Regions from separate parts of the Micromonospora sp. MH33 genome, predicted to be linked through region 3. Evidence: riboswitches for the same ligand, from Rfam matches in the RefSeq annotation. Region 3 holds a riboswitch; each other region holds the start of a gene.
The links. A riboswitch is a leader RNA that binds a small molecule or an ion and turns the genes downstream of it on or off. The one in region 3 is predicted to bind cyclic di-AMP.
Positions count from the first base shown of each region.

Region 1: linked by a shared signal. The riboswitch ahead of B0E53_RS10780 (C40 family peptidase) and the one ahead of B0E53_RS11140 (transglycosylase family protein) in region 3 are both predicted to bind cyclic di-AMP.
Region 2: linked by a shared signal. The riboswitch ahead of B0E53_RS14500 (hypothetical protein) and the one ahead of B0E53_RS11140 (transglycosylase family protein) in region 3 are both predicted to bind cyclic di-AMP.

Region 1 covers NZ_MUYZ01000048.1:7,501-13,598, forward strand. The annotation lists gene B0E53_RS10775 (N-acetylmuramoyl-L-alanine amidase) at 54-2,084, opposite strand; cyclic di-AMP (ydaO/yuaA leader) riboswitch at 2,309-2,446, shown strand; gene B0E53_RS10780 (C40 family peptidase) at 2,515-3,495, shown strand; gene dcd (dCTP deaminase) at 3,557-4,135, opposite strand; gene B0E53_RS10790 (pyridoxamine 5'-phosphate oxidase family protein) at 4,214-4,759, shown strand; gene B0E53_RS10795 (zinc metalloprotease) at 4,788-5,771, opposite strand; tRNA gene B0E53_RS10800 (tRNA-Gly) at 6,013-6,086, shown strand.
Region 2 covers NZ_MUYZ01000075.1:9,852-15,949, forward strand. The annotation lists gene B0E53_RS14475 (cation transporter) at 1-83, opposite strand, end outside; gene B0E53_RS14480 (metal-sensitive transcriptional regulator) at 237-536, shown strand; gene B0E53_RS14485 (DUF305 domain-containing protein) at 581-1,207, opposite strand; gene B0E53_RS14490 (DUF6153 family protein) at 1,292-1,714, opposite strand; gene B0E53_RS14495 (YibE/F family protein) at 1,914-3,239, shown strand; cyclic di-AMP (ydaO/yuaA leader) riboswitch at 3,394-3,525, shown strand; gene B0E53_RS14500 (hypothetical protein) at 3,529-4,548, shown strand; gene B0E53_RS14505 (carbonic anhydrase) at 4,611-5,279, opposite strand; gene B0E53_RS14510 (helix-turn-helix domain-containing protein) at 5,496-5,837, shown strand; gene B0E53_RS14515 (S8 family serine peptidase) at 5,897-6,098, shown strand, end outside.
Region 3 covers NZ_MUYZ01000050.1:21,328-27,425, forward strand. The annotation lists gene B0E53_RS11130 (M4 family metallopeptidase) at 1-704, shown strand, start outside; gene B0E53_RS11135 (YbaB/EbfC family nucleoid-associated protein) at 810-1,268, opposite strand; gene B0E53_RS11140 (transglycosylase family protein) at 1,440-2,096, opposite strand; cyclic di-AMP (ydaO/yuaA leader) riboswitch at 2,096-2,268, opposite strand; gene B0E53_RS11145 (glycoside hydrolase family 3 C-terminal domain-containing protein) at 2,421-2,912, opposite strand; gene B0E53_RS11150 (LLM class flavin-dependent oxidoreductase) at 3,017-4,585, shown strand; gene B0E53_RS11155 (helix-turn-helix domain-containing protein) at 4,660-5,130, shown strand; gene B0E53_RS11160 (SDR family oxidoreductase) at 5,165-5,863, shown strand; gene htpG (molecular chaperone HtpG) at 5,962-6,098, opposite strand, start outside.

The DNA.
Region 1 (6,098 bases), on a different contig from region 3:
CAGCACGAAGGCCCCCGGTCCACGTGGACCGGGGGCCTTCGTCGTCAGGTCGGTCAGGCGGGTCCGCCGACCGAGGCGGGCTGGATCTGGACGTCGTCGAGGTTCACGAACATCACGCGGTGGCCGAACTGGATCTGCACGTACCGGTTCTCGCCGCGGATCACCGTCCAGTCACCCGGCGCGGAGCCGTCGAAGGTGACCGCCCGGTAGTACTCGCCCGGCAGGACCCCGCCGACCGCGTACCGCTGGCCCGCGGAGAGGGAGTACTGCAGCGGGGAGATGGTCTGGTACGGCACCCCGGCCGGGTAGGCCGCCCGCTCGGGGTAGGCGCGCCCGTACACCGGGATGGTGGTCTTCCCGGGCTTGGGCGTCACCACGAAGCCGTTCGCCCACTTGGCCGTCGGCGCGGAGGCCGGGTTGTAGAACCAGGCCTTCTGGTTGAGGTACCAGATCGCGGTCCAGTCGCCCTGGATGTCCGCGAGGGCGTACGTCTGGCCGGCCGAGGCGCGGGCGCCGTGGTCGGAGATGTACATGGTGTCCGGCGTGCCGTTGGGCCGCAGGCCGAGGTCGTTGACCAGCGGGGCGGTCGCGCTCGGCGCCGTCCGCAGGATGACCGCCGAGGAGCCGCGCAGCGGGCACGGCGCCGCCGGCGGGGTGGGCTTCGGCACGCCCGGCGGCTGCTGGTTGCAGCCGGTGAAGGCCGGCTGGTTGCTGGCGAAGTCCGGGTCGATGGTGACCAGGCCGGTGTGCGGCGTGCCGGTGGAGTGGAACGGCGCCTTCATGAGGTCGAAGTAGTGCGACCAGTCCCAGTACGGGCCCGGGTCCCAGTGCATGCCGGCCACGGTGCCGGCGGTGGTGCCCGGGACGTTGTCGTGGCCGATGATGTGCTGCCGGTCCAGCGGGATCTGGAAGCGCAGGGCCAGGTGGCGGACCAGCTTGGCGGAGGCCCGGTACATCGCCTCGGTGTACCAGGTGCCGTGCCCGGCGAAGCCCTCGTGCTCCAGGCCGATGGACTTGGCGTTGACGTACCAGTTGCCGGCGTGCCAGCCGACGTCCTTGGCCTTGATGTGCTGGGCGACGTAGCCGTCCACCGACCGCAGCGTGTAGTGCCAGCCCAGGTAGGTCGGGTCCTTCACCAGGTTCACGCTCGGGCCGAAGTAGCCCTCGGTGTCGTGGATGACGATGTACTCGATCTTCTGCTGGGCCGGCCGGTTGCCGAGGTCGTGGTTGCCGTAGTCGCCCGGGTCCGCGCTGAGCTGCTTGTAGGGGGCGGGAATCCACTCACAGGCCAGCCGGACCGGGCACTCCAGGCCGTCCGGCCGCTCGGCCCGGCGCAGCCCCAGCTTGTGCAGCCCGGACTGGTCCGGCGTCACCGTGGTGGCGGTCAGGGTCACCCGCTGGCCGTCGTCGGTGGTCCGGGCCGCGCCGAGGCCCAACTGGTCGTAGACCTCGTCGGCGAAGGCCGCCGCCGCGTCCTCGGTGTCCGCGCCGGAGTAGCGGGCCACCGCGCCGTACCAGGCCGCCGGGTCGGTGCCGGCACCGACCGGCGCACCCAACTGCTTCTGGTACGAGGCGAGCAGCGCCGCCCCGCCCCGGATGTTCGCGGCCGCGTCGGTGCGCAGGGTCTCCTCGCCGAGGCCGGTGAGCGCCGCGGCGGCGTCGAGCGTCTGCAGGGACGCCTGCGGCAGCATGTCCTCGGCCGGTGCGGCCGCGATGGCCGGGTCGAGGGTGAGCGGGCGCGAGTCGTCGCCCCGCGGGTCCTCGTCCTCGTCCACGTGGCCGCTGGCCGGGGTCGAGAGGACGTGCTGGGCGTCGGTGAGGTGCATCGGGCCGTAGCCGCCGCTGGTGCTCGGCTGGCCCGGGTGGGTGTCCCACCGCGACTCCAGGTACGAGACGCCGAGCAGGACGCTCTGCGGCACGCCGTACTCCGCCGCGGCGGCGGCGTACTGGTCCTGGCGGTCGGTGGCGGTTTGGGTGGTGCTCGGTTCCGCGGCCACCGGTCCGGTTGCCACGAGCGCGGTGGCCGCCGCGACGGCGGCTGCCAGCAGTATCCGTCTGCCCGACGGCGGGGGTGAGAGGTGCATCGAACCTCCAGACAGGGATGGGGGTCACTGCGTCCTCACCCTCGCCCCACGCACCCTCCGGGTCAATACCTTTCCAGGAAGTAATCTGGGGTGAAGGAATCCTTCATTCGGCTGGTGTAGGTCGTACGGAGTGTCACGGCGGCTCGGGTTGCGGATCGGTAACGGCCATCTCTACTCTGGTCAATCGTCGGCCGCCAGTTTCACCGTCCAACCCGGGTGGTGACGGTCCGACACCGCCGAGTCGCCTCCGGGCGAGCCGGGGACCCAGGTACCTGGGGTGAATCCGCAGCCACTGCGGTAGGGCGGCTCCCTTCCCGCCCGAACCCGTCAGCTAACTCGGTAGGCGGGCACGAAGAAGGAGTACGGAAGCCCGGTGGCACACCATGCCCCGCGGCCACCGTCGGGCCGGTCGGTCGACCGGTCGACGGCTGTGCCGCGTTCCCGCTGGTCCCGTTTCACCACCGCCCTCGCCGCCCTGGCCGGCACCGCCGTCGTCCTGACCGGCGGCGCCACGGCGGCCCATGCCGAACCGTCGGTCACCGAGATCGAGCGCCAGATCGACCAGGACTGGAACAAGCTCGAACCGATCATCGAACAGGTCAACGCCACCCGCGAGCAGCTCGCCGCCAAGCGGAAGCAGGCCGCCGCGCTCGCCAAGCAGATCGCCCCGCTCGAGGCCCGGGTGGACGCCGCCCTCGGTCAGGTGGGCGGGCTCGCCGCCGACGCCTACAAGGGCGACAACAATCTCTCCACCGTCAACGCGCTGCTGGGCAGCCGGTCGCCGAGCGAGCTGGTGGACGGCCTCGCACTGCTCGACCGCTTCGCGAACCGCCAGCAGGAGCAGGTGCGGACCGTCGCCGAGCTGCGCGACCAGCTGGCCGCCAAGAAGCAGCCGCTGGACGAGATGATCAGCGACCTGGCCCGTACCGAGGCCCAGCTCGCGGCGAAGAAGAAGCAGATCGACGCCGAGATCGTCAAGCTCCAGAAGCTTCGGCTAAAGGTCTACGGCAACGGTGGCGGCGGTCCGCTGCGCCCCGCGCCTTGTCCCGCCGGCTACCCCGGTGGTCCGGCCGGCGTCGCGGTCAAGTTCGCCTGCGCCCAGATCGGCAAGATCTATGTCTGGGGCGCCGCCGGCCCCGACCACTTCGACTGCTCCGGGCTCACCATGGCGGCCTGGGCCAAGGCCGGCGTCTCGCTGCCGCACAACGCCCGGCAGCAGCACGACGTCACCAGGCGGGTGAGCCGGAGCGAGCTGCGCGCCGGTGACCTCGTCTTCTACTACAGCGACCTGCACCACGTCGGCATGTACGTCGGTGACGGCTGGGTGGTGCACGCCTCCCAGTCCGGCAAGCCGATCACGATGAAGCGCGTCGACGACGGCCAGATCAACAGCTACGGCCGCCCGGGCTGACCGGCCCGCAGGGGCTCCCGTGTCGCGGGGGCCCCTGCGCCGTTCCGGCGTGCCCGGTCGGTCAGCGGGTCGGCCAGGTGCGCCAGCTCTGCCAGGACCGGCTCGGGGTCGGCCCGCGCTGCCCCTGATAGCGCGACCCGTAGACCGCCGAGCCGTACGGGTGCTCGGCCGGCGAGGAGAGCCGGAAGATGCAGAGCTGGCCGATCTTCATGCCCGGCCAGAGCGTGATCGGCAGGTTCGCCACGTTGGACAGCTCCAGCGTGACGTGGCCGGAGAAGCCCGGGTCGATGAAGCCGGCCGTGGAGTGGGTGAGCAGGCCGAGCCGGCCCAGGCTGGACTTGCCCTCCAGGCGCCCGGCGAGCTGGTCGCCCAGCGAGATCACCTCCAGCGTGGAGGCGAGCACGAACTCGCCCGGATGCAGCACGAACGGCTGGCCCTCGGGCACCTCCACCATCGAGGTGAGATCGTCCTGCTGCACGGCCGGGTCGATGTGCGTGTAGAGATGGTTGTTGAAGACCCGGAACAGCCGGTCCAGGCGTACGTCGATGCTGGACGGTTGCACCAGCGTGGGCTCGAAGGGCTCCAGCGCGAGCGTGCCCGCCTTGATCTCGGAGACCAGGTCGCGGTCGGAGAGCAGCATCGGAATACCATAGCGACCGGTACGGGTGACCTGCGTGTCGGACTACATCTTCGTACACCTGTTCGATAGAATGTCCGCATGGCTTCCTGGTCCGAATTCGCCGCCGACGAGCCCCGACTCGCCGACGAGATCCGCCTCTTGTTGCAGCAGTACGGGCCGGGTTTCGGCTACCTCGCCACGGTCCGCGCCGACGGCGGCCCGCGGGTGCACCCGGTCTCCCCGGTCATCACCGACGACGGGCTCTGGTGCTTCGTCATCGACTCGCCCAAGCGCCGCGACCTCGAACGCGACGGCCGCTTCGCACTGCACTCCTTCCCGCCGGAGGAGAGCGACGACGAGGCCTACGTGGCCGGCCGCGCCCGCCCCGTGACCGACCCGGCGACGGTGGCCCGGGTGGCCCGGATCGGCCGGGCCGCGCCGCAGGGCGACTGGCGGCTGTTCGAGTTCACCGTCGACGTGGCGATGCTGACCCGGCGCGACCAGGTGGCGCACCCCGGCGGCGGCCGGCCGGAGGTGCGGGTCTGGCTCGACCCGGGGGCGGCCGCCCTGGCCGGGCGGGACCCGCTCGCCCCGGAAGGCCGGCGCGGCCGGCACGGCTTCGACACCCGCCGCCCGGCGGCCTGAGCCCGCACCGGCGTGTCGTGCTGGACGGTCAGGCCGCGCGGTACGCGTTCCACGCGGTCAGCATGCGGCTCGCCTGACCAGGGGTGAACTGGTACATGCACGAGTCGTAGGTGTAGTCCATGAAGTTCGTGATCGGGTCCAGGCCCGCGGTGGTGCAGGTGTCCCGGCCGGTCGGGCACTCGAAGGCCGGCGAGGCCTCGGCGGGGGTGTCGGAGACGCTGTCGCCCGAGCCGGAGCAGCCACCCTGGAAGGTGTGGTAGAGGTTCAGCCAGTGGCCGATCTCGTGGGTGCCGGTGTCGCCCTGGTTGTAGTTGGTCGCGGTGCCGCCCGGCAGCGACTCGCTCAGCGCGACCACGCCGTCCATGCTGTTCAGCTTGCGCTGCGGGAAGGTGGCCCAGCCGAGCAGGCCGTCGCTCAGCTCGCCCAGGTAGATGTTGAGGGTGTTCTTGCCGCCCTCGCGCAGCGACGTCTTCATCGAGCGCTCGGCCGAGGAACCCTGCACGATCGGGTACCAGGCGGCGTTGGTGACGTGGTGCACCTTGGTCAGCTGGAAGCTGAAGGCGGTCGCGGCACCACCGGTCGCACCGCTGTACGCCTTGTTCAGCACGTCGATCTGCTGGGTCACCATCGAGTCCGGGATGTTGCCGCCGGCCCGGGTGCTGTCCCGCTGGATGACGTGGACGACGACGGGGATGGTCACCGTGGCCAGCGGGGTGGCCCCGGCGCCGGCGCGGAAGTTGGCCCGCTCACGCAGCGCCGCGGCCAGGTCGGCGTCGCGCTCACGGACCTGCTTGGCGGTCAGCTCGTTCGGGTCCAGCTTGGCCGTGCCGCCCTTCTTGACCCGGGCGTCCGAGTGGACGTCGGCAGGTCCGACGCAGGACGCGTCGGGGGCGGCCGAGAAGGCCGAAGCAGCGGGGACGACGCCCACGGCGGCGGTGCTGAGCAGCAGCGCGAGGGTCGTCGACGCGACGCCGGCGGTACGCCGGGTCAGCAAGTTGGGACGCAGTCCCATGGGCCCACCTCTTTCGAACGGCATGGCAGGGGGTATGTCACGCCGGGTCGGAAACGTGTGGGAGACGTTACATCTGATCGAAGGATTTGAGAACGGCCATATGTTGCCGTGGTGAAACTTTCCGCTGCCGATCGGCGCTCCGCCGTGACAAGATCGTTTCGGTCCGGTTGCGACGCCCGCTCCGGCCGCGGGGGTACCTGGGTGCAGGGAGGCGGTGGCCTCAGGTACAGTGGTGCCGCCTGCGGGTGTAGTTCAATGGCAGAACATCAGCTTCCCAAGCTGACAGTGCGGGTTCGATTCCCGTCACCCGCTCCACGCGTGAAAGCC
Region 2 (6,098 bases), on a different contig from region 3:
GGCAGCGCGCTCACCTCGGTGCTGACCGAGTTGACGCAGTGCCCGCAGGTCATGCCCTGCACCTGGTACGTGGTGGTGACCATCGCGCATCTCCCTTCCGCCGCCTCCATCCTATACCCCCAGGGGGTAAGCAGGAGAGAGACGGCTGCCACTCTGGCGCTACCGTTACCCGGTGGGGGTATCGGCCACGGCGAGAACCGTACCATACCCCCAAGGGGTACGCTATCCTTGACGTCATGACCGCACCGACGACCCCGACCCGGGGCTACACCGCCAGCAAGGACCAGCTGCTCGCGCGGCTCCGCCGTATCGAGGGCCAGGTCCGCGGCATCGAGAAGATGGTCGAGGACGACCGCTACTGCATCGACGTGCTGACCCAGATCTCCGCCATCCAGGCCGCGTTGGACAAGGTCGGCCTCGGCCTGCTGGACGGGCACGCCCGGCACTGCATGCACGAGGGCGCCGCCGAGGGCCGCGCCGACGAGATGGCCACCGAGATGATGGCCGCCGTCGGCCGCCTGATGAAGCGCGGCTGACCGGGCCGGGTGCCCCGCCACGGGCGAGGCACCCGACACCTGGCTCAGAGCCGGTCGAGCACCTTCCTCATGGCGTCGATCTCACCCTGCTGGGTGGTGACGATCTGCCGGGCCAGCGCCGTGGCGTCCGGGTGGACGCCACGGGCGATCTCCTCCCTGGCCATGGTGATGGCGCCCTCGTGATGGGCGATCATCATGGTCAGGAACTGCCGGTCGAAGTCGGTGCCGGACGCCGCGGCCAACTTGGCCAGGTCGGCCTCGGACATCATCCCGGGCATGCCGTGGTCCATCCCCGGCATGCCGTGCCCGGCGCTCGCCGAGGGCGCCGGCCGGCCCCAGGCAGCGAGCCAGCCGCGCATGGTGGCGATCTCCGGCCCCTGGGCCGCCGTGACCTGCCCGGCCAGCTTCTTCACCTCCGGGTCGACCGCCCGGGTCCCGGCCAGCTCGGACATCTCCACGGCCTGCTGGTGGTGCGGGATCATCATCTGGGCGAACATCACGTCCGCGGCGTCGAACGAGGCCGAGGCCCCGGCGGCGGGCGTGGCGGTGCCGGCCGCGCCCGGCATGCCGTGGCCGGACATCGGGTCGTCGGCACAGGCGGCCAGGGCGAGAGCGACGGTGATGCTCGCGCCGGCCAGAGCGGCCCGGCGCGCGATGGTACGACTGAACACGAGTGTGCCTTTCGAGTGTCGGAACGTACGCAGCGGACGGCGGACGCGGGGCACCGGTGGTCCGGTCCCCTCGCGTCGGGCGTCCTATCTGCGCAGCACCGACGTCGTCGCCAGGCGCAGCCCGTAGGGCCGGGGCGGCGGGGCGCGCGGGCCGGCGGCGTGCCGGAGCGGGCCGCCGGCCGCCGCGACGACGGCCCGCGACCCGGTCCGCAGCAGCACGACGACCAGCAGCGCGACGGCGAACGCGCCGAGCACGGCCAGGCAGACGCTCCACCCGGACGGATCCCCGCCGGGCTCGGCCGGAGGCAGCGCGCGTACCGGGCAGTCCTCGCCCACGCAGTCCGCGGCCATGGCGACCGGTGCGATGTGCCTGGCCGGGTGGCCCGCCTGGTGGTCCGCCGGGGAGTGGGCGCCGTGGCCCAGGGTGTGCATGGCGGTCAGCCCGACCAGCGTGCAGAGCAGCAGCAGGAGCCGGACCCACCGTCCGGTCGCCGCCGAGCCCGCCATGTCACCACGGTAACCGGCCGGTCGGGCGCGCCCCGGGGGAACCGCCGCAGCACCCTGTCCCGAGGCGTCTCCGGACCCGCCTGGCTACCATTCCCGGGCGACGACCCGGTCCGCGCCGTCCCCGCGGCGCCCCGGCCGGTCCGGTGAACCGACCGGCCCGGTGACACGAATCCCGTTGCGAATCGTTGGGAGAGACGCCATGGGCGCCGACCACACCCGTCCCGCTCCGTCCGCCCCGCCGGGGGTACGGCGGATCCTGGTGGCGACGGTGGTGCCGCTCTTCCTGATCACCGTGGTCGCCGCGCTGGTGCTCTGGCCCCGGCAGGACCGGGAACCGGCGGACGCCCCGGCGCTGCCCCGCTACCACGGCACGGTGACCCGGGTGGTGACCGAGCCCTGCCCGCCGACCCCGGAGGCGCCGGAGGGGGGCCCGGGCGGTTCCGCCGGGCCGTGCGGGACGGTGACCGTCGCCGCCGAGCAGGGCCCGGACGCCGGCCGGCAGGTCGAGACGCCGGTGCCCTCCGGCCCCGGCGCGCCCCGGGTCGAGGTCGGCGACGAGGTGATCCTGGTCGAGCTGACCGACCCGGCCGACCCGGCGGTGAAGAGCTACAACATCGCCGAGCACCAGCGCGGCACGCCGCTGGTCTGGCTCGCGGTGCTCTTCGCCGTGGCGATCGTGGCGTTCGGCCGCTGGCGCGGGCTGGCCGCGCTGGGCGGACTCGCGGCGAGCTTCGCCGTCCTGCTCGGCTTCGTGCTGCCGGGGATCGGCGCCGGCCAGCCGCCGCTGCTCGTGGCGATCGTGGGCGCCGCGCTGATCATGTTCGTGGTGCTCTACCTGACCCACGGGATCACCGCGCAGACCTCGGTGGCCGTGCTCGGCACCCTCGGCAGCCTGGTGCTGACCGGGGTGCTCGGCACCCTGGCCACGGCCGCCACCCACCTCACCGGCTTCGGCAGCGAGGACGCGACCACCCTGTCGATGTTCCAGCGCGACGTGGACCTGCACGGCCTGCTGCTGGCCGGCATCGTCATCGGCTCGCTGGGCGTGCTGGACGACGTCACGGTCACCCAGGCGGCCACGGTCACCGAGTTGGCCCACGCCAACCCCGCGCTGTCCCGCCGGCACCTCTACCGGGCGGCCACCCGGGTGGGCCGGGCGCACATCGCCTCCACGGTCAACACCATCGTGCTGGCGTACGCGGGCGCCTCGCTGCCGCTGCTGCTCCTGCTCGTCGCCGACTCCCGGCCGGTGAGCCAGATCCTCACCAGCGAGTTCCTGGCCCAGGAGATCGTCCGCAGCGCGGTGGCCACGCTCGGCCTGATCGCCGCCGTACCGCTGACCACCGGGCTGGCCGCGGTCGTCACCACCGCCGGGCGGCGCGGGACCACCGCGGACCCGGCGGATTCCCCCGCGCCGCGGCCGCCGGCCGGGCGGAACGAGGCCCTGGAGGCGCTCGGCGGGGCGCCCGGGCCACGGGCCGGCGGATGGCCCGGCGGCGACAGGAACACGGAGGCCGCATGGTGACACTCCGCAGCGTGACGACGCATTCCAAACGCGATCCTGGTCACGCTGGGCGAGGACGAAATCTCGCTATTGGTCGGCTTCCGGACGTAGAACCCGGGGAGGGCTCTCGGGTAACCTCGCTGCCGGTCACCGCCGAAGGCGCGCACCGGCGCCAGCGGTGCCGCCGCCCAATCGCCCGAGGGCGAGCCGGGGAACCAGGTACATGGGGTGAATCCGCGCGAGCGGTAGGGGCCACTTCCGTCCCGAACCCGTCAGCTAACCCGGTCGGCGGCCGACGGAAGGGAACACTGTGACGGCACCCCTGCGGCGCTGGCTGACCCCCGTGGTGGCCGTTGTGGCCGCGCTCACCGTGCTGGTGGGGCCGACCCCGGCGACGGCCGCTCCGAGCACCCCCACCCCCTCAGGGCACTCCGAGGACGACGACGACCCCCTCATCACCGAGGCCATCGACACCGCCAACCGGGCCTACCTCCAGGCCAAGGCGAAGCTGGACAAGTCCCGCAAGCGCCAGCTCCAGCTCGCCCTCGAGGTGAAGGCGGCGCAGAGCGAGCTCGACGCGCTGAGCCCGCAGGTGGCCCAGATGGCCGCGCAGTCCTACCGGACCGGCCGGATGGGCGCCATGGCCATGCTGCTGGAGAGCAACACGCCCGACTCGTTCGTCCGGCGGGCGGCCGCCCTCGACGAGCTGAACCTGATGAACGCGCAGAAGCTCGCCGCCATCAACGCCGCGAAGAACCGCGCCGAGCAGGCCAAGATCGCGCTCGACGTCGAGGTGCGCGAGCAGGAGAAGCAGAAGAACGCGATGGCCCGCGAGAAGGCCGAGACGGAGAAGGCGCTCCAGCTGGTCGGTGGGATCGGCTTCACCGGCGGCCTGGTTTCGGCCACCTCGCCGGTCGCCCGGATCGGCCCCGGTCGGACCGCCGACGGCGACTGGAAGCCGGAGTCGTGCAGCGAGGACGACCCGACCACCTCGGGCTGCATCACCCCGCGCACGCTGCACGCGTACAAGGAGGTGAAGCGGGCCGGCTTCAACCGCTTCGTGGGCTGCTACCGCCCGGGCGGGCCGTGGGAACATCCCAAGGGCCGGGCCTGCGACTGGTCGCTGCAGAACAGCGGCTTCTCCCCGTGGCGGACCAAGGACCAGCGGATGTACGGCAACAACGTCGCCGCCTTCCTCATCCGCAACGCCGACCGGCTGGGCATCTACTACGTGATCTGGAACCGGCAGATCTGGTTCCCGGCCACCGGCTGGAAGTCCTACAGCGGACCCTCCAACCACACCGACCACGTGCACATGTCGCTGCTCTGACGACATACGCCGAAGGGGCCGGTCCGCGATGCGGGCCGGCCCCTCGACGTTTGGCGGATCGGTCAGCCGGCGAGCGCCGGGTCGGCGGGTGCGGCCGGGGCGGGCACCGGCGTGACCGGCGCGGTAGCCGGAATCTGGGCCACGGTGCGCGCCTCGCCGGCGCTCAGCCGGTAGGACATGCCGACGATCGTGACCTTCCCGGCGGACACCCGCTCGGCGAGCACGGCGGACCGGGCCACCAGGGCCTCCACGGTCTGCGCGATGTGGATGTCGACGATGGTGTCGAGATCCTCCACGCCATCCCGGCCGGCCCGGAGCAGGCTGGGCGCGACGGCGTCCACCACCGCGCCGAGGTGCCCGGACGGCGAGGTGCCGGTGCGGACCGCCTCGCGGGCGGCCTGGACCGCGCCGCACGAGTCGTGGCCGAGCACCACCACGAGCGGGGTGCCCAGCACGGTCACCGCGTACTCGACGCTGCCGAGCACCTCGGGGCCGGCGGTGTGCCCGGCGGTGCGGACCACGAAGAGGTCACCGAGGCCGCGGTCGAAGATGATCTCGGCGGCGAGCCGGGAGTCGGAGCAGCCGACGATCACGGCGAACGGGTGCTGCCCGTCGGCGACCGCAGCCCGGTGCCCGGCGTCCTGATTGGGATGGCGCGGTACACCGGTGACGAACCGCTGGTTACCGGCGTGGAGCTCGGCGAGCGCCTGTTCGGGAGTGGTCGGCGGCATCCATCCTCACCTCGTCCTCGCGCGAAAACGACCTGGTCAGCCGGCCGGCGACGGAGGCGGCCTCGGCACCAACCGTCACACGCAGTCCAACGCACGTCAAGATTTACGTGATACGCATTTCATACGTTGAGCCACCCTTGACGGCGGCCCGGACCCGGCCCCGCCGTGCAGGCCCGGGCCGGGCCAGGACCGAGGGACGCGGGGAAGGGCCATACCATGACGACCATGGCGACGACACCAGGCGAGAACGGGAGCGGCCGGAACTGGACCTTCCTCACCAACCACGGGCACGTGCTGCTGGCCATCGCGCGCAACCCCACGGCGCGGTTGCGGGACGTGGCCGACGAGGTGGGGGTGACCGAGCGGGCCGCCCAGGCGATCGTCGCCGACCTGGAAGCCGGTGGCTACCTCCGTCGTACCCGGGTGGGCCGGCGCAACGAGTACACGATCAACCCGAGCGGGCACTTCCGGCACCCGGCCGAGGCCGACCAACAGGTGGGCGCTCTGCTCGCCCTCTTCACCACCGGGCCGGTCGCGGAGCCGGTGACCGAGAGCTGACCGCCTCCTCGCGGATGCCCGTCACCGCACGGACGGCGCGGCGACGGTAATCTCACCGCGTGCGCGACAGCTTGCGGCCGGACGGGACGACGGAGCACGTCCGTACCGGGCACCGGATCCGATCCGTCCTCTCCGGAGTGTCGGTGGCCGCCCTCCTCGGCGGCGCGCTGGCGGTGCCCGCGCCCGCCGTGGCGGCCCCGAAGTGCGGCCCACCCGGCGGCCCCGCCCCGGCCGCGGCGCCCTGGGCGCTGAACCGGCTCG
Region 3 (6,098 bases):
CCGGCCTGGGCATCCAGAAGGCCATGAAGATCATGTACAACGCGATGCTGCTGAAGACCTCGTCCTCGTCGTACCTGAAGTACCGGGTCTGGACGCTGCAGGCGGCGAAGAACCTCTACCCGACCAGTTGCACCGAGTTCGACGCGGTCAAGGCCGCCTGGAACGCCATCAGCGTGCCGGCGCAGACCGGTGAGGCGACCTGCACGGGCAGCACCCCGACGCCGACCGCCACGACCACCCCGCCGTCGGGCAGCTGCACCGGCCAGAAGCTGGCCAACCCCGGCTTCGAGTCCGGCAACGTGAGCTGGAGCGCCAGCTCCGGCGTCATCACGAACGACACCGCCCAGGCCGCGCACGGCGGCTCGTACAAGGCGTGGCTCGACGGCTACGGCTCGACGCACACCGACACGCTCACCCAGTCGGTGACGATCCCGGCCGGCTGCCGGGCGACGCTGAGCTTCTGGCTGCACATCGACAGCGCGGAGTCGACCACCACCACCGCCTACGACAAGCTGACCGTCAAGGCGGGCAGCACCACCCTGGCCACCTACTCCAACCTCAACAAGGCCACCGGCTACGTGCAGCGGTCCTTCGACATCTCGTCGCTGGCCGGCACCACCGCCACCATCTCGTTCAGCGGCGTGGAGGACAGCTCCCTGCAGACCTCCTTCGTCGTCGACGACACCGCGGTCACCCTGAGCTGACCGCAGCGGAGCGGCCGGTCGTCGTCCTCCCGACGGCCGGCCGCTTCGTCGTCCCCGCCGTACGTCGCGCCCGCATCCCCGTCGGCGGCCGCCGGCGGACGGGGGTCAGGCGGGGCGGGCCGCGCGGGAGTCGGCGCCGTCGCGGCGGATCCGGGCCGCGACGCCCTCCATCGCCCGGCCGAACCGCTCCATCTCCCGCGCGGACTGCTCCGGCAGGCTGCCGAGCCGCGCGGCGAGGGCGTCCACGTCCGCCTGGGCCGAGGCGCTGACCCGGGCCTCCAGCTCGGTGAGGGCGGCGTTCACGGCCGACACCAGGTGCCCGCAGACGGTCTCCATGGACTCCCCGGCCAACGCCGGGTCGACGGTGACGGACTCCAGCCGGCCACCCTGCACGGCGACGGCACGGACCCGGCCGCCGGCCGCGGTGCCCTCGGCCCGGAGCAGCTCACCCGGCGCGCCGTCGGGGTGCTCGGCGGCCCGGGACCGCATCGCGGAGAGCGCCTGTTGGGTCCTGGTCAGCAGCTCGTCGAGGCTCGCGGCCGCGGAGAACGGGTCGTTGGTCATATCCGCGCTTTCTTCACGTCTTTCCGAGCACCGTGACGATAGCAACCGCCCCCGACGCCGACACCGGTGAGCCCGCCCCGCCCGGTCCGACGCCGAACGCCCGGCCGGGAACCCGGCCGGGCGTTCGTGGTGCGGTGGACCGGCCCGCGCGGCGCCGGGTCCGGTGGGGTCTCAGCGCAGGCGCAGCTTCTGACCCGGGAAGATCAGGCCCGGGTCCGTGCCGACCACGCCCTTGTTGCGCTCGTAGAGGGCGTGCCAACCGCCGGCCACGTTCTTCGCGTCGGCGATCTCGGAGAGGGTGTCTCCGGACCGGACCAGGTAGCTGCCGGCGCCGCTCGTGCTCGGCGCGGCACGCCGCTCGCTGCGGGTGGCCGGCCGGTCGCTGCGCGACTTCCGCTCCGTGGTGGCCTTCTTGGCGGACTTCGTCGAGCCCGAGTCCTTGCTGGCGTACTTCTTGGTGGAGCCGCCCTTCTTGCCGCAGACCGGCCAGGCGCCGATGCCCTGCCCGTCGAGGACCTTCTCGGCGATGGCGATCTGCTCGCCGCGGCTGGCCAGGTCGGCGCGGCTGGCGTACTTCTGGCCGCCGTAGCCGTTCCAGGTGCTCCGGGAGAACTGCAGCCCGCCGTAGTAGCCGTTGCCGGTGTTGATGTGCCAGTTTCCGCCGGACTCGCACTGGGCGACGGCGTCCCAGTTGACGCCGGCGGCGCTGGCCGGGGCGGCCGGGCCGAGGAGGGCGGCGGCGCCGGTGGCGGCGCCGACGACGAGCGCTCCGACGGCGGTGCGACGCTGCGCGATCCGTCGATGACGGGCGACGTATTCAATTGCCATGTGGGTTTCCTCCACGCCGACGAGGTGAGCTGTCGGGTTCGGGCCGAGGAGCCCGGCCGCCGGAGGGCGGCTTCACCCCGAGGTGTCGTGCACCGAGGAACGTGTGGGTCCCCCGCTCCCGCCCGAGGTCCAGGACCACCGGGCCGGTGGCGGGATTAGGCGTTACCGGCCCGTGGTGTCCGCGATCGCGGACGGATACGACGTTAGGAACGGTTTCGGCCGATCGCCCACCTCTTGTGAAGTTCTTCACCCGGCCGAGCGAAGGCGGCACCGTCTGAGTTGCGCACAGTCCGAAGAGGGCTTATTGAGGCGGGGCTCAGTAGGTCAGTCCTGCCCCTGCGGGAAGAGCGGGAGCTTGCCGTCGCCGGCGTTGATGGGCTGCTGGCTGACCGAGTTCATCCAGGTCACCGGCAGTTTGTCGGTGGGCGCGTACCCGCCGAAGAGGACGTCGGCCACGCCGCCGCCCTCGGTGCCGGGCAGCCAGGCGGCCAGCAGCGCGGTCCACCGGGGCAGCTCGGCGGCGACGTCCAGCGGCCGGCCGCTGACCAGCACCACGATCACCGGCACGCCCGAGTTGCGCAGCGTCGTGATGGTGCGCAGGTCGTCGCGGTCCAGGCTCATGCTGCCGGCGCGGTCGCCCTGGCCCTCGGCGTACCGTGTCTCGCCGACCACCGCGATCGCCGCCCGGTAGGTCTTGTCGATGCCGGTGCCGCGCTGGTTGTAGGTGACCGTCGTGGTCGGACCGGCCGCGGTGCGCGGCGCCGCCCACCGTCGAGGTCCAGCTCCGGTCGGTGTACGGCCTGTGCCCGGAAGCATCGACTGTGAACGATCATTGCCGGTTCCGGAACCGCCGGGCGGGCGGGCGCCGGCGGGCGCTACCGTGGCAGGGTTCACGCAAGATCGGCTAGAGGCGGCGAGGTATGAGCGACCACGGACACGAGCTGGCCTTCGGCGGCTTCCTCACGCCCACCGCGGGACGGCCGGAGCAGGTGGTGGCCCGGGCCAAGCTCTGCGAGCAGGTCGGCCTGGACCTGGTCACCTTCCAGGACCACCCCTACCAGCCGGGGTTCCTGGACACCTGGACGCTGATGTCCTTCGTGGCCGCGGCCACCAGTCGCATCACGCTGGCCGGGAACGTGCTCAACCTGCCGCTGCGACAGCCGGTGGTGCTCGCCCGCAGCCTGGCCAGCCTGGACCTGCTCACCGGCGGCCGGGTCGAGCTGGGCCTCGGTGCCGGCGCCTTCTGGGAGGCCATCGAGGCGGTCGGCGGGCGGCGGCTCTCCCCCGGCGCGGCCGTGGACGCCCTCGACGAGGCGATCCGGGTGATCCGCGAGGTCTGGGACACCGGGCGGCGCGGCATGATCCGCGTGGAGGGCGAGCACTACCGGGTGGTCGGCGCGAAACGCGGGCCGGCGCCGGCGCACCCGGTGCGGGTCTGGGTGGGCGCGTACAAGCCGCGGATGCTGCGGCTGGTCGGGCGCGCGGCGGACGGCTGGCTGCCGTCGCTGGCGTACCTGCCGAAGGGGCCGGCGGAGCTGCCGGCGCTGAACGCCCTGGTCGACGAGGGCGCCGAGGCCGCCGGACGGGACCCCGGCGCGGTGCGGCGCCTGCTCAACGTCAGCGGCACCTTCGACCGGTCGTCCGCCGGGTTTCTCGCGGGGCCGCCCGAGCAGTGGGTGGAGGAGCTGGCCGGGCTCGCCCTGGACCACGGCATCGCCACGTTCATCCTCGGCAGCGACGAGCCGCGCGCCATCCAGCTCTTCGCCCAGGAGGTGGCGCCCGCGGTCCGCGAGCTGGTCGCCGCCGAACGCACGACCCCGGGCAGCGGTGCCCGCGCCGTCGAGGAGCAGCAGGCCGCCGTCGAGGCCGGCGGATCGGCCACGCTCGCGGTCTCCCCCACCCCCGATCCGGGGGTACGGCTGAGCGCGCGCCGGCTCTGGGACGAGTCCACCCGGCCGGCGGCGCCGCCACCGCCGGCCGGGCACGTCTACACCGCCCGGGGGCAGGCCGTCGGGCAGCACCTGGTCGACGTGCACGACCACCTGCGCCAGGAGCTCGGCCAGGTGCGCGACCTGCTCGAACAGGTCAAGCGCGGGGCCGTCGCCCCGGACGCCGCCCGGGCGGTGCTGAACGAGATGACCATGCGGCAGAACAACTGGACGCTCGGGGCCTACTGCGCGGCGTACTGCACGGCGGTGACGCAGCACCACGGCCTGGAGGACAACTCGATCTTCCCGCACCTGCGCCGCGCCGACACCGGGCTGGCGGCGGTCCTGGACCGCCTGGAGGAGGAGCACGTGGTGATCCACGGGGTGGTGGAGAGCGTGGACCGGGCGCTGGTGGACCTGATCCGGCAGCCGGGCGACTTCACCGAGCTCCAGGCGGCGGTGGACCTGCTCACCGACACCCTGCTGTCGCACCTGTCGTACGAGGAGCGGGAGATCGTCGAGCCGCTCGCCCGGCACGGCTTCTTCGCCGGCCAGCTCTGACGGCGGATATTCCCGCGCGCGGCGTGAGATAGCTGGCTTTGGGTTTCCTAAGTCAGCCCGGTAGCGTCGGGCCCATGACGGACTTCCTCGCGCAGCGCGACTCCTGGTCCACCGCCAACTGCTCGATCGCCGGCGCGCTCGAGGTGGTCGGCAACCGCACCACGCTGCTCCTGCTGCGCGAGGCCTCGTTCGGCACCCGACGCTTCGACGACTTCGCCCGCCGCGTCGGCGTGAGCGAGCCGGTGGCCGCCGCCCGGCTCAAGCAACTCGTCGCCGACGGGCTGCTCGACCGGCGGCCCTACCGGGAGCCCGGGCAGCGCACCCGCGACGAGTACGTCCTCACCGCCAAGGGGCGCGACCTGCTGCCGGTGCTCGCCGCGCTGCGCGAGTGGGGCGACGCGTACGCCGTCGAGGCGCCGTCGGTCCGGCTGGCCCACCACGACTGCGGCGCGGCGGTGCACGTGGCGCTGCGCTGCGCGGCCGGCCACGACGTGCCGGCCGACCAGGTGGACCTGCTGCCCGGGCCGGGCCTGCGGCCGTCGTGACCACACACCCTTCACCACCCTCAGGAGCAACGACATGAAGATCGCTGGACGCAGCGCCCTGGTCACCGGGGCCAACCGCGGCTTCGGCCGGCACCTGGCCGCCGAGCTGCTGGCCCGGGGCGCCACCGTGTACGCCGGCGCGCGCAACCCGGACACGGTCGACCTGCCGGGCGTCACCCCGGTGCGGCTGGACATCACCGACCCCGCGTCGGTGGCGGCCGCCGCCGAGCTGGCCGGCGACGTGACCCTGCTGGTCAACAACGCCGGCGTGAGCACCGGCGCCGACCTGCTCGACGGTGACCTGGCGGAGATCCGGCTGGAGCTGGAGACCCACTACCTCGGCACGCTGGCGGTGGTACGGGCCTTCGCGCCCCGGATCGCGGCCAACGGCGGCGGCACCGTCCTGAACATCCTCTCCGCCCTGTCCTGGCTCACGTTCCCGCAGGTGGGGGCGTACGGCGCGGCGAAGGCGGCGGAGTGGTCGATGACCAACGCGCTCCGCGCGCAGCTCGCCGAACGGGGCGTCCGCGTCGCCGGCCTGCACGTCGGCTACATGGACACCGACATGACCGCCGAGGTGTCCGCGCCGAAGTCCGACCCCGCGGAGATCGCCCGGCTCGCCGTCGACGGCATCGAGGCCGACCGGTACGAGATCGTCGCCGACGAGACCTCCCGCCAGGTCCTCGCCGGCCTCTCCGGCGGCGTCGCCGCCCTCTACCCCAGCCTGCCGTGATCCGCGGCCGCCCCATCGAGCCGCACCTGACGCGACCGGTGGGCCACTGAGGGCCCGCCGGCCCGGGCAGCGACGCCCGGGCCGGCGGGCCGCCCGGCCTACAGGCTCCGGGCTAGCCGGTCGGCGAGGATCCGGGTGAACCGGGCCGGGTCGGCCAGCTCGCCGCCCTCGGCGAGCAACGCCATACCGTGGAGCAGCTCGGCGGTCTCGGTCAGCGCGGCGCTGTCGCCGCCCT